One region of the Paenibacillus sp. NPDC056722 genome, then DNA from elsewhere that is predicted to be linked to it. Evidence: predicted binding sites of a transcription regulator. Region 1 holds the regulator's gene; each other region holds the start of a gene.
The links. The regulator LexA, encoded in region 1, represses DNA repair genes until DNA is damaged. The targets are predictions, from matches to a motif close to CGAACATATGTTCG.
Positions count from the first base shown of each region.

Region 2: the regulator LexA is predicted to act here: its motif matches at 1,838-1,851, upstream of ACFRAM_RS13430 (DNA polymerase IV).
Region 3: the regulator LexA is predicted to act here: its motif matches at 1,508-1,521, upstream of ACFRAM_RS23940 (YhjD family protein).
Region 4: the regulator LexA is predicted to act here: its motif matches at 1,336-1,349, upstream of recA (recombinase RecA).

Region 1 covers NZ_JBHTYV010000001.1:274,564-277,709, reverse strand. The annotation lists gene ACFRAM_RS01350 (SOS response-associated peptidase) at 1-547, opposite strand, end outside; gene ACFRAM_RS01345 (sporulation protein YjcZ) at 995-1,096, shown strand; gene ACFRAM_RS01340 (L,D-transpeptidase) at 1,176-1,514, opposite strand; gene lexA (transcriptional repressor LexA) at 1,677-2,303, opposite strand; gene ACFRAM_RS01330 (LysM peptidoglycan-binding domain-containing protein) at 2,632-3,045, shown strand.
Region 2 covers NZ_JBHTYV010000004.1:432,384-435,529, forward strand. The annotation lists gene ACFRAM_RS13415 (hypothetical protein) at 131-346, opposite strand; gene ACFRAM_RS13420 (DUF3231 family protein) at 532-1,050, shown strand; gene ACFRAM_RS13425 (YitT family protein) at 1,228-1,809, shown strand; gene ACFRAM_RS13430 (DNA polymerase IV) at 1,939-3,146, shown strand, end outside.
Region 3 covers NZ_JBHTYV010000013.1:108,290-111,435, forward strand. The annotation lists gene ACFRAM_RS23925 (xanthine phosphoribosyltransferase) at 1-204, shown strand, start outside; gene ACFRAM_RS23930 (hypothetical protein) at 309-626, shown strand; gene ACFRAM_RS23935 (hypothetical protein) at 740-958, shown strand; gene ACFRAM_RS23940 (YhjD family protein) at 1,036-1,482, opposite strand; tRNA gene ACFRAM_RS23945 (tRNA-Leu) at 1,664-1,747, shown strand; gene ACFRAM_RS23950 (helix-turn-helix domain-containing protein) at 1,850-3,146, shown strand, end outside.
Region 4 covers NZ_JBHTYV010000001.1:432,354-435,499, reverse strand. The annotation lists gene ACFRAM_RS02075 (competence/damage-inducible protein A) at 1-1,152, shown strand, start outside; gene recA (recombinase RecA) at 1,423-2,487, shown strand; gene ACFRAM_RS02065 (regulatory protein RecX) at 2,605-3,146, shown strand, end outside.

The sequences.
Region 1 (3,146 bases):
CGTGGTTGTCCCGTCCGAGCCAGTCGCTTTCATCTTCCGGTCGCAGAATAACAGGCATTCGGTCATGAATCTCTGCCATTAATGTATTGGGAGTGGTTGTGATAATCGTGCAGGTGGCCAGCTTCTGGCCTTTCGGGTCCATCCATATATCATATAGAGCAGCCATAGAGAAAATACTGCCGTCCGACATGCCGATTCTCATGGGCTGTTTGCGACCGTCTACCTGTTTCCAATCATAATAGCCGTCAGCTGGGATCAGGCACCGTCGTGACGCCACGAGTTTCTTGAACGAGGCTTTCTCCAATAAAGACTCCCCGCGGGCGTTGATCATCTTGTTGCCAATCTTGTCGTCCTGCGCCCAGGATGGGACAAGGCCCCAACGCAGTTCACCGATTCGGTTGCCGGTGCCTGTATGAATCACAGCCGGTATATGCTGCATGGGAGCGGCATTGTATCTGGGGGCATAATGAAGGATACTGGCGTCATTCGTAAGATATCTCAACATTAGTTCTTCAATAGAAACTGTAATGGTGTAACGTCCACACATGATGAAAGCCCTCCGAACATTAGTTTTTATCAGTGTACTATACTTCCGCGCCAGAAATAAATAAGATCTACCTTTGTGTGGACCTTTTACATTTCCCTCAAATGTAAGCTTTCACCTCTAATACAGGAGTACATTTTCTTTTCCAATTTGCCCATACTTCGTAGGGTATTGTTACATATTCTGTTCTGTAGTCATTAATCTGAAGGAGGAATTCACATGGGTGCAGAACATTGTGGACCGGTAGTAAGTCCTTGGACATCTACAGGAACGATTTTGGTGCTTTACATTCTGCTTGTGATCATTTTGAGTATTTGCTGGATTTAATGAAGAGAAAACTGAACTAATCTGACAATAAGTTAGCCGGGAAGAAAAATCATCTTATCTCAAGGGCGGATCTTTTGTTACTGCAAAATTTGGTGTCTTCATAAAAAAAAGGAGGAATTACTCATGGGTCAATATGCTGGAGGATACGGTTTGGGCACATCTACTGCTGCAATCTTGGTTCTTTTCATCTTGTTGGTTATCATCACTAAATCTTTCTGGCTTTAATTTGATTGCGTCTCCATGTTCAAGCCGTCAGACATTGTCTGACGGCTTTTTGCATTTCGAATCTTCTGACACTGGGAGCTTAACGCCGTATAGTCACCTGAGTCCCAATTGGAACCAGCGCAGCAAGTGTCAGCACATCTTGATTAAACATACGAATACACCCATGTGAGACCTGATGTCCGATGGAAGAAGGATCGTTCGTCCCGTGAATGCCATAATGCGGCTTGGAAAGTCCCATCCAGAATACCCCGAATGGGCCCCCGGGATTGGGCTGTTTGTTAATGATCGTATAATCTCCCTCTGGTGTTGTGGTCAGCATGGTTCCGATTCCAACAGGGAAACCTCTGACTACAGAATCGTTGTCCAGCAAATAAAGCATCCGTTGTGTCAAATCGACGATAATTCGGTAATTGGGCATAGGATCAGCACTCCTTTGATATCAGGATATGTGCGGAGTAGGGGTGCCGTTAATGCGAAGTGTTGTTGAAAATAAAAAGGTTATCACAGTGAGAGAGTATGAATAAACAAAAGACTGCTCCGCGTAACGGAACAGTCTTCTAAATAGAGAATTATTGATGAGTTAGTGGACATCCCGGAACAATCCGATGACCTTGCCCAGAATGCTTACCCGATTCAGGCGCAGTGGCTCATAGGACGGATTCTCTGGCTGGAGACGAATATGATCGCGTTCCTTATAAAAGGTCTTGACGGTAGCTTCATCGTCTTCAGTCATAGCGACAACAATATCACCGTTATCTGCGGTTTGCTGCTGGCGCACAATGACATAATCGCCGTTCATAATACCAGCATCGATCATACTGTCACCAAGAACAGAGAGCATGAACACTTTGTTGTCACCAACGTAATGCGTTGGGAGCGGGAAATAGTCCTCGATGTTCTCCGTTGCGGTGATAGGCACCCCGGCGGTAACCTTACCTACAACAGGAACACGAGTAATCGTCTGGGCAAATTGATGGACATTCTCCGAGTCTTCCTGGCCAAGCAGTTCAATGGCACGCGGCTTTGTCGGATCCCTGCGGATCAGGCCTTTCTTCTCAAGACGGTCCAGATGACCGTGCACCGTGGAACTGGAGGCGAGGCCTACAGCTTCCCCGATTTCCCGTACGGAAGGAGGATAACCCTTGCTGCGGACTTCGTTACGTATAAATTCCAGGATCGCCAGCTGGCGACTCGAAATCTTTGACATCAGAATCAACCCCATATAGTAATGTTTGGGAAAATTATAACATAGAACTGTCGTTCGCACAAACATAAGTTCTAACGTTATCAATAGTTTAAGAGAAGCGAACAAGGATGAGAACAGTAGGGAGAATGGTATATTCAATAATTGACTAGTACGTTGAGGGAATGAGCAAGATCGGCAAGGGAAATAAGCACATCAGGATCATTTTTTGCATCCAAAAAGGCAATTTAAAAAGAGGGGAACAATTGTTCGAAAATAGTATTGATCAAAACACATGTTCGTGTTATATTGTTTTTGAAAGTAAGAACAAGTGTTTGGAGGATGATGAATCATGTTAAAGTACAGTACATACCATAGCATCTATGACGAGGGTACAGAAGTTGACTCTGCAGGACAAACTTTAGGTTCCGGAATAATAAATAGAATTCAAGAAATCCCCAAGGTGCTGTCGAAAGGATTAAGTCCGTTGTTTAGAACATTTAACTTCTATAAGATAGCTCTTTTTTTGCTGCTGATTGTTGCAGGATTTACTGTAGTAGGTAATGTGTTTGCTGGTCCCGTCAATCTTGCGAAGCAAGAGAAGAAGATTGTTGTTGCACCTGGAGACACACTCTGGAGCATTGCTCTCAAGAATAAACCGGCCAAGATGAAGACAGCCGTATATATAGAAGGAATTAAACGATCGAGCCAATTGACCGACAGTCATATTCGAGCAGGAGATATTATAACAGTGCCGTTATTTTAAGAACTTCATGATCATAGATAGGAACATCAGAGAGCTTGCAGGGGGTAAACCTTGACAAGCTCTTTTTCTCATGGCAAAGTTAGAATGAATTTATTAGGGAG
Region 2 (3,146 bases), on a different contig from region 1:
GTAACCTACAGCTGATCCTTTGTTCAATGCACTTTTTCTCCCGATTTCTTATACAAACGATTGCTCCCGCTTGTCGACAGCGGGGTCCCTTATGTTGTGATTGAGCTGTTATTCTCGCCTTCTGCCAGACTCAACCGCCTGTCAGAACACGAAATTCATACAGCTCCCGGCTGTATGACAACCCACGGATGCGAACACAATTAGGGGTATACTCGCAAATCCGTCCGCCAAGCTCCAGAATATCCTCTGCTTCCCCGCCTTTGACAGCCACCGCTACAAGAGTCTCGGATAACGCCGAGGCCAGCAGATCGATATCACTTTCCAGCACTCTATATGTAAAATCCATTTTCTTCTATTCGCTCCTTGACCTTAGCGCTTATTTAATAGTAATAATTACTATTAATAATATAGCTGTATTTAATCACTGCTGCAAGCCTTAAATTCCCTCCCGCAGCAATAGCGGAATAAAACAGTTGTTGCCGGACAAGCTATTTACACGATCATAAACTATTTATAAAGGAGCAATACGCAATGGGCATTCTAAGTGGCAATCCTAAAGACGAACCCATGCACTACGGCGAAATCTTCGGTGTGTGGCAATTTTCCGCCAAAGCAAAAATGACGCTATCCGCCCTCCAGGCCTACCATTATCATGCAGGCGATCAGGACTTGAAGAAAATTATTGATGATCTGATGGATCAGGCTCAGGGGGAAATCAAAGAATGCGACAAGCTCCTTAAAGCCTCCGGCGTCTTCCCTACCCCTACACTGCCGGATCGGCCTTCCACCAAGCTGGCGGACATTCCAGCAGGGGCCCGATTCTCCGATCCCGAGATTGCCGCTGCGCTCTCTGCCGGGGTGGCCATGAGCCTCGTCGAATGCAGCCAGATTATGGGCATGTCCATCCGCGAGGATGTCGGCGCCCTCTTCATGAAGATTCATGCCGCCATGGCCTCCCTTGGACTCGCACTCCTACGGATCAATAAGCAGAAGGGCTGGCTCATCCCGCCCCCGCTCCAGCTTAAACGCCCGGAACCCGTGCCGGTCTAATCCCTTCTCTCTGATCCTGCGCAAGCAGGGTCTTTTTCCATTATTGAAGGCATCCTCCGCTTACGCGGCCCCATGGTAATGGGAGGTTCATGGTAAGACTTTTTCTTCTTTCAGAAGCAATTTTTTACCAATGACAAGCATATTCATAAGACATGCCTAAATGTGGAGATGTTGAATATGAGGTCATGGTCCAAATACGCCATCATTTTGCTGGGAAGTTTGCTTATTGCCGCAGGGACCAACTTTTTCCTTGTCCCTTATAAAGTTCTGGATGGCGGAATTATCGGCATAGCTCTCATTATCAACTATTTGTATGGTATCAATATCGGAATCGCCATTGTGGTCTGCAGCCTGCCCGTGTTTTTGCTGGCCTGGCTCAAGAACCGCGATGTCTTCCTCAATAGCCTGATAGGCCTGTTATGTTCATCTCTGCTTATTGAGCTCGTGGCCCCTTTCCAGTACCACTTCCTCTATTACATAGAACTTGGACCCATCTCAAGTGCAATTATCGGCGGATTTCTGATGGGACTCGGCCTTGGGCTGATGCTGCACTTTGAAGCCAGCACCGGGGGCACAGATCTGCTTGCCCACTTTATTACCCGCTATGTGCCACTGAACGTCGGGGTCATCATCTTCGTGACGGATGCTATGATCATTGGTGCTGGCGGCCTGCTGATCTCCAAGGAGACCTTTGTTCATTCCCTCTTCACCATCGCCTCCGGCGCAGTGGCTACCGGACTTTGCACCCTGCAAGACTGAAACGAATGGAAATAAATATGCATATACACGATCATATGTTCGTATTATAATAACAATCAACTATCCCGCCCGTCAAAATAACGCCTCTACGTATCTGCTTCTACTGCCTTTACCTGGAGAGTGACGAATATGAATAAAGAACGCATCATTATGCTGTCCGACTGCCAAAGCTTCTATGCCTCAGTCGAAAAGTCCGCCAATCCCCAATACAACGGCAAACCCCTCGCCGTTGCCGGAGACCCGGCCAGACGCAGCGGTATTATTCTCGCCGCCTGCCCCCTCGCCAAGCAACAGGGTGTAAGCACTGCTGAAACTCTGAAGGAAGCCTTGGCCAAATGCCCTGAACTCATCGTGGTCCGGCCCCGCATGCAGCATTACATTGATGTCTCCGCCCAAATCACTGGCATTCTGCGCACCTTCAGCGACCTCGTGGAGCCCTACTCCATCGACGAACAGTTTATAGATATTACAGGCAGCACCTCCCTGTTCGGCAGTCCGCAGCAGATTGCCGCTGCTATTCAGGACCAAATCTCCAAAGAAACCGGCGTATATGCGCGGATCGGCATCAGCTACTCCAAGGTCACGGCCAAGATGGCCTGCGATTTGTGGGCCAAAAAAATCAAGGGCGGCCTCTTCACCCTGGCACGTCAGCAGCTCCCGGAACTGCTCTGGCCGCAGCCCATCGGCAACCTGTTCATGGTGGGCCGCCGTATGTCAGCCCATTTTCATAGTATGGGCCTTACAACAATCGGCCATCTCGCCCAAATGCCCCTGGCCGAGCTGAAATGGCGCATGCGTGAGAAGTTCCACAAGAACTGCGATATTGACGCAGAGCTCTACTGGCGAATCGCCGGTGGTCTGGACGATAGCCCCGTGCATCCGGCAACCTACGAGGCTCCGCCCAAGAGTGTCGGTCATCAGATGACACTGCCCCGCGATTATCACACGCTAGCTGAGATCAAGACCGTGCTCTTGGAACTCGCAGAGCTGGTATGCAGGCGTTGCCGACGCCTCGCGGTGAATGGCGCCGTCGTATCCGTTGGCTGCCAAGGCGCCAGCTTCGAAGCGCCGACCGGCTTTTCCAGACAAAGCAAAATGAGTGATCCCACCAACGCCACAAGCCTTGTATACGAGGCGGCCGTGGCCCTCTTCCGGCGACATTGGGACGGCCAGCCTGTACGCCGGGTGAACCTCAGTCTGTCTGAGCTTAGCGATGAGAACCAGTACCAGCTGACGCTGTTTGAGACCCGCCCCCGGTATCGGGAGCTGGAGCGGGCCACTGACAACCTGAAGAACAAGTATGGTGATACGATTATCGGGCGGGCGGCTTCCTTCAC
Region 3 (3,146 bases), on a different contig from region 1:
GATGATATCATCGCTAATGGAGATGCGGCGCGGGGATTGATCAAAATTATTCAACGTTCCGGCGCAGAATTGGTTGGCCTAGGGGTCGTTGTGGAGAAGAGCTTCCAGGCAGGAGCGCGCACCATCCGCGAACAAGGTATTCGTCTGGAATCCTTAGTCCGGATCAGTTCCCTAAATGAAGGAACAGTTGTCTTCGAAGACTAGAAGGCAGTGGAAACAAAACACAAGCCTATTTTCCAAACAACTTCTTTTCACCCTATGATTTTTCCTTTATAATAAAGCTTAGACATAGGAGAGGAGGCGTCACAATGGGGAAAGAACCGGTGACAGAGCAATTTTTTATTGATAAATTAACCGAGGCCAAGGATCACTTCGAGCGTGCGCTGGATTGCAAACATACGGAGTTTGACGATCTGTACCCCTATATGATTGAACATCCTCAGTTTTTTTGGTACAAACGCTATGTAGCTTGGTCGGAGTTGTTGACCATTACAAGCTTGTGTGAAGAACTGACCTACGCCTGGAGAGAGAAGTTTACGGCGAACCAGGTAGAGTATTTGGAGCAACGTGTGATGTCCGCTAAAGTTCTCGATTTCTGGTTTGAGAAGAATGAAGCGCTGATATAAGGAACAGACACAGGAATAACGGATTTACGAGCAGGAGACCCAGGTGAATTCTCATTTGGGTCTTTGTTTTATGAAAGGAATTCGGATAAGCTATCGTAGAAGGGGGAATGACCATGATTAGCGATGAACAGCTAGATGCCTACCGCATCTCCGGTGAGAAAGTACGTGTGGTACGCGACGGCATTGCCAGCAACGATATTAGAGGAATCGTACTGGCATGGGACGAGTCTCAAGTGATGATTCGCCGCCCTAACAGAAATGTGGTCAAGCTTGATCGAAATTACTTGATTCAGCCTGCCAAGGAACCGAGAAGAGATCCCGATAATATATAGTAATGATAACTTAAACAGCTCCCTGGCCATTCATCCTGGCAGGGAGCTGTTCTGTGTTCCGGGGAATTCCACAGGGATTATATAGATAAAGCTAACTGTACCACATCTTCTTCTCGGGAGACCATGGAGGAGTCCGTAGCAAGGCCGAGATAGGCACGCATACGAAGCATCATCTCTCTGCGGAAACAGGGCCAGAGGATATTCATCTCTCCGATATACCCTCTGCAATTGTATTGTGCTTCTACACCACGTTGATCCTGACGCACGGTGTTGATCTTCAGATGGCGGGAAGTCAGCTCACGATTCACCTCCTGCAACATTAACGAGGCCTTCTTGGCAGCGCCGGAGACAAGCTCTATATAGAGCTGAGGTGTCTTGAACAGACCGCTCTTGCTGATAACCCGGCAATCGCGTTCAAATACTTTATGGATAAATGTTAGCAGCAGGTAGCTTCTCACAAGGGACAGTTCATCTTTGGTAATTTCTTCGGTTGAATTGGAGTTGTTACGCTTAGTAGTCGCCATTATAAATCACCTCATTTATAGTATGCGAACCTTTGTTCTCATTATACATCTTTTCCACTAATAAAAGCAATAATTATACAGAAAATGTTGAGTGACATCATTTTTAAAAATTAGTTGACGATGATCATATTCGCATGGTAAGATATCTCTTGTGTCCAAGAGAATGTGGACTTCATAATATGCGGTCGTGGCGGAATTGGCAGACGCGCACGGTTCAGGTCCGTGTGGTAGCAATACCGTGGAGGTTCGAGTCCTCTCGACCGCATCAAGTTAGTAATCAAAGAGCTCTTGAATTTGTCCTTGTGGCAATTCAGGGGCTTTTTGCATAATCGGAATAGTGACATTACAAAACTAAGGGAGGGTGGAGATGACTCCGCTTCAAGAACGCGAGGAAGGACCACAGCATAAAGAACTGCTCAGCCGTGTCTGGATCAGGTTGGAAGACTGTTTCCGAGAAACGGAGCGTTCGACTTACCGTCTGTTGTATGAAACTGCTCCTGCTTATGTGCTTATTGTTGCTGCCAAGCGGCACGGCAATATCGTCATTAATGGCATGTTGTACCCGCTAACCCCTCATACCGTATATATCGTGATGCCCGGGCAGCGAGTGGAAACAACTTATGATTCAGATGGGGATCAAGTGCTGTATCGGTTTCATGTAGAAACGGATACTCCCGAAAAATATGGTGCTCAGCAGGGGCGTATATTGCCGGATCTGGCCCGGGTGAGCGTGAATGCAGACACACTGCTACTGTCTTTCTGTGAGAAAATAATGTTTCACTGGCATACGGACGATGCTGCAGACCGCTTTGTCAGTCAGGCGGGATTTCAGGAGCTCTTGCATCTGTTGTTCAAGAACCAAGGCCAACACGAGGCTGCGCTGGATCAAGTGCGTATGTATATAAATGATCATTTTCGAGAAGGGATCACGGTCGATCACTTGTCTGAGCTTGCCGGTATGAGCCGGTATTATTTCATGCGGTCATTTAAAGACCGATTCGGTCAAAGCGCTATGGATTATCTGACAGAGCTTCGCACGAATCAGGCTAAAAGTTTACTGGATGAAGGCCAATCCCTGCAAGAAGTTGCTGAAGAGGTCGGTTACAGGGATCGCCAGTATTTCAGCAGCCAGTTTAAAAAGCATGTAGGAATGTCGCCAAGTATCTATATTGCGAATCGAACCTGCAAAGTAGCAGCATATAGCTGGCCTAATGTCGGGCAACTACTTAGTTTACAGATCATTCCGTACGCTGCTCCAATTGATCAGACCTGGAGTGACGATTACCGCAAGAAATACCGTTTTGACATTAAGGTGCCTTTGGGACATGACTACGATTTCAATAGGGAAGCCTTATGGAGAGCAAGGCCAGATCGGATTGTTGCACTAGATGAAATGGTTCCCGATGAAGAGAAAAAGAAGCTTCGTCAGATAGCGCCTGTATTGTTCCTACCCTGGCACTCTGTAAGCTGGAGAGAGCATTTGAAAAGGACTGCCGAGTTTCTGGACCGGGATAAGGAAGCAGAGAGCTGGCTCGGCCGTTACGATAAGAAAGCTGAAGTCATTCGGGAGAATATTCCTTATTCGTTCAGGCAAGGTGGCCTGCTTATTCTAAATATCTTGCCAAGGGGATTTGAGGTTTGGGGAAAGCGTGCAGGTACAGTTT
Region 4 (3,146 bases), 160 kb from region 1:
AGCAACCGCCTGCAGCAAGCGATCGAAATTGCCCGGAGCCGTGCGGATCTGATCCTCTTCACCGGCGGTATCGGCCCCACCGAAGACGATCTTACCAAAGACGCTCTGGCTGCGGCGCTGGGTCGTGGTTTGCATATCGATACCTTGGCCATGGATCATGTACAGCGCTTTTTTGACGCACGTAAGGTCGTAATGACAGAGAACAACCGCAAGCAAGCTTTGATTATTGAAGGCACAACTCCACTTCCCAATGAGATTGGCTTGGCCGTGGGCGTAGCTCTGGCGCATGAGGATAAGTATTATATTGTTCTGCCTGGACCTCCGCGTGAGATGAAGCCAATGTTCACGGACAAGGCCAAACCATGGCTACTGCAGCATGCGCTGACGGACGAAATGCCGATTTACTCGAAAATGCTCAAGTTTGCCGGTATCGGTGAATCCTTGCTGGAGGACAAGCTGATTGATTTGATCCGCAATCAGACGGATCCAACGATTGCTCCCTATGCCAAGGAGGGCGAGGTGACGGTCCGCATTTCCACCAAGGCCCCTTCAGAGCATGACGCGCTGAAGAAGCTGGATGTTCTGGAAAAGCAGATCAAGGATATCCTTCCGGAACATATGTATGCGAACATTGACGTACCTCTGGAACAATTGATTGTGGACTGGATGGCGGATGCAGGGCTGACTTTGAGTGCGGCGGAGAGCTGCACTGGCGGCCTGCTGATGGAAAGCATTACGAATATTCCCGGCAGCGCGTCGATGTTCGCCGGTGGCATCGTTTGTTATTCTAACGATATCAAGAAGAAGCTCCTGAACGTACCGAGTGATTTTCTGGAGGGCACCAATGCTCCGGGCGCCGTTAGCCGTGAGGTTGCTGAGGTGCTGGCCGAGCAGGTGAGAATGATTGCGGACAGCGATTTCGGACTGTCGGTTACCGGCGTTGCCGGACCGGGTTATTCTGAACGCAAGCCGGTGGGACTCGTCTTTATCGGAATTGCCGAGCGGAACCGCCAGACTGAAGTGTATGAGCTGAATCTGCAGGGTACACGCGAGAATATCCGGCTGCGTTCGGTAAAAGCACTGCTGTATCGTCTCTGGCGCAGGCTGGAGGAGCGGCAGGTGGAGACTCCGCTGGAAGGCTCCGACTTGTAATCTCTTTGGAAGACGTTGTATAATTGACACATACGGAAGAACCGTGGCGCAGAGCTTTCTATGCCGCGGTTTTTTGTTTGAGAATCATGGTAAGATGATTCTCCTGGCCGCGAAGCTCTTATTATTTGCAACCGGAAGGGGGCTTACAATAAAAGGGAGAGATAGGCCGAAAGTCAAAAAAAACGAATGTATGTTCGAAAAAAAGCTTGGCAAGGTCTTCAAAACACGTTATTATATATATTATAAACAACAGTGAAGGAAGTGGTCTGATTGTCAGATCGTCGTGCGGCGCTTGAGATGGCGCTTCGTCAAATAGAAAAGCAATTCGGTAAAGGTTCTGTAATGAAACTAGGCGAATCCACCCACATGCAAGTGGAAGTTGTACCTAGTGGAGCTTTGGCACTGGATATCGCATTGGGGATTGGCGGATTTCCGAAGGGACGTATTATCGAAGTATACGGACCGGAGTCTTCCGGTAAGACCACAGTTGCGCTTCATGCAATTGCAGAAGTACAAAAGCTTGGGGGACAAGCTGCATTTATTGATGCGGAGCATGCACTTGACCCGAGATATGCTAACAAGCTGGGCGTGAACATAGATGAATTGCTGCTTTCGCAGCCGGATACAGGCGAACAGGCGTTGGAAATTGCTGAAGCGCTTGTCCGCAGTGGAGCGGTAGATATCATTGTTGTTGACTCCGTGGCAGCTTTGGTGCCAAAGGCAGAGATTGAAGGCGACATGGGAGATTCTCACGTAGGTCTGCAGGCTCGTCTAATGTCTCAAGCTCTGCGGAAGCTGTCTGGTGCGATCAACAAATCGAACACCATTGCGATCTTTATTAACCAGCTTCGTGAGAAGATTGGTGTTATGTTCGGTAACCCTGAGACAACTCCTGGTGGCCGGGCTCTGAAATTCTATTCATCCGTTCGGCTTGATGTACGTCGCGTAGAGAGTATCAAGATGGGCAACGATGTTGTGGGTAACCGGACGAAAATCAAGGTTGTTAAGAACAAGGTAGCGCCTCCGTTCAAGCAGGCGGATGTTGATATTATGTACGGTGAAGGGATTTCCAAGGAAGGCAGTCTTGTGGATATCGGTACAGAGATGGATATCGTAAACAAGAGTGGTGCCTGGTATTCCTATGAAGGCGAACGTCTTGGTCAGGGACGGGAGAACGCTAAGCAGTTCCTGAAAGAACATCAGGACATCGCCCTCGTGATTGAGAACAAGATTCGTGAAGCCAGCAATCTGACGACGATTGTGGCTGCTCCAAGTGAATCTGAGATTGCAGCAGAGCAGGAAGAAGAAGAAAATCTGCTGATGGAAATCGAATAGTCTGAATTGAATATTCGCTAAGTATAGGCGCCCTGTGAACGACATAACAGGGTGTCTTTTCATAATCATAAGACGTTGAAGAAGGTATACGATAATTGCAATGAGGTGACAAGCAACATGGTTATACAACTTGATTCGGAGCCGGAAGAGCAGGGGGAGCAGGTGTTATCTGATTTTCCGGATGATGGGGTGCTTGAAATCACGCGGGTAGAGCGGCAGAAGAAGTCGGATCACCGCTACATCATTCATTTCGGCCCGTATACGATGACCGTTCATGAAGATGTCATGATTAAATACCGGATGATCACGGGCAATTCTTTTATCAAGGCTGATCTGGAGGAGATTGTAGTTGCGGATGAGCGCCAGCGCGCTTATGTAGAAGGTCTCCGCTATCTGGAGCGCAAGCCGCGAACTGCGCAGGAGATGGCCCGCCGTTTACGGCAGAAGGAAATAGGAGAGACTATTATTGCGGAAGTGGTGCAGCGGCTGCAGGAGGAACGTTTTATTGATGATCCGCTGTACGCCAAGCAGTGGGCGGAGCAGCGCCTCACGAACCAGCGCAAGGGTAAGATGTGGATTCGGCAGGAGCTGCGTGAGAAAGGAATCGATAAGTCACTGATTGCAGAAGCGCTGGAGAATATCAGCCCGGAGGACGAATT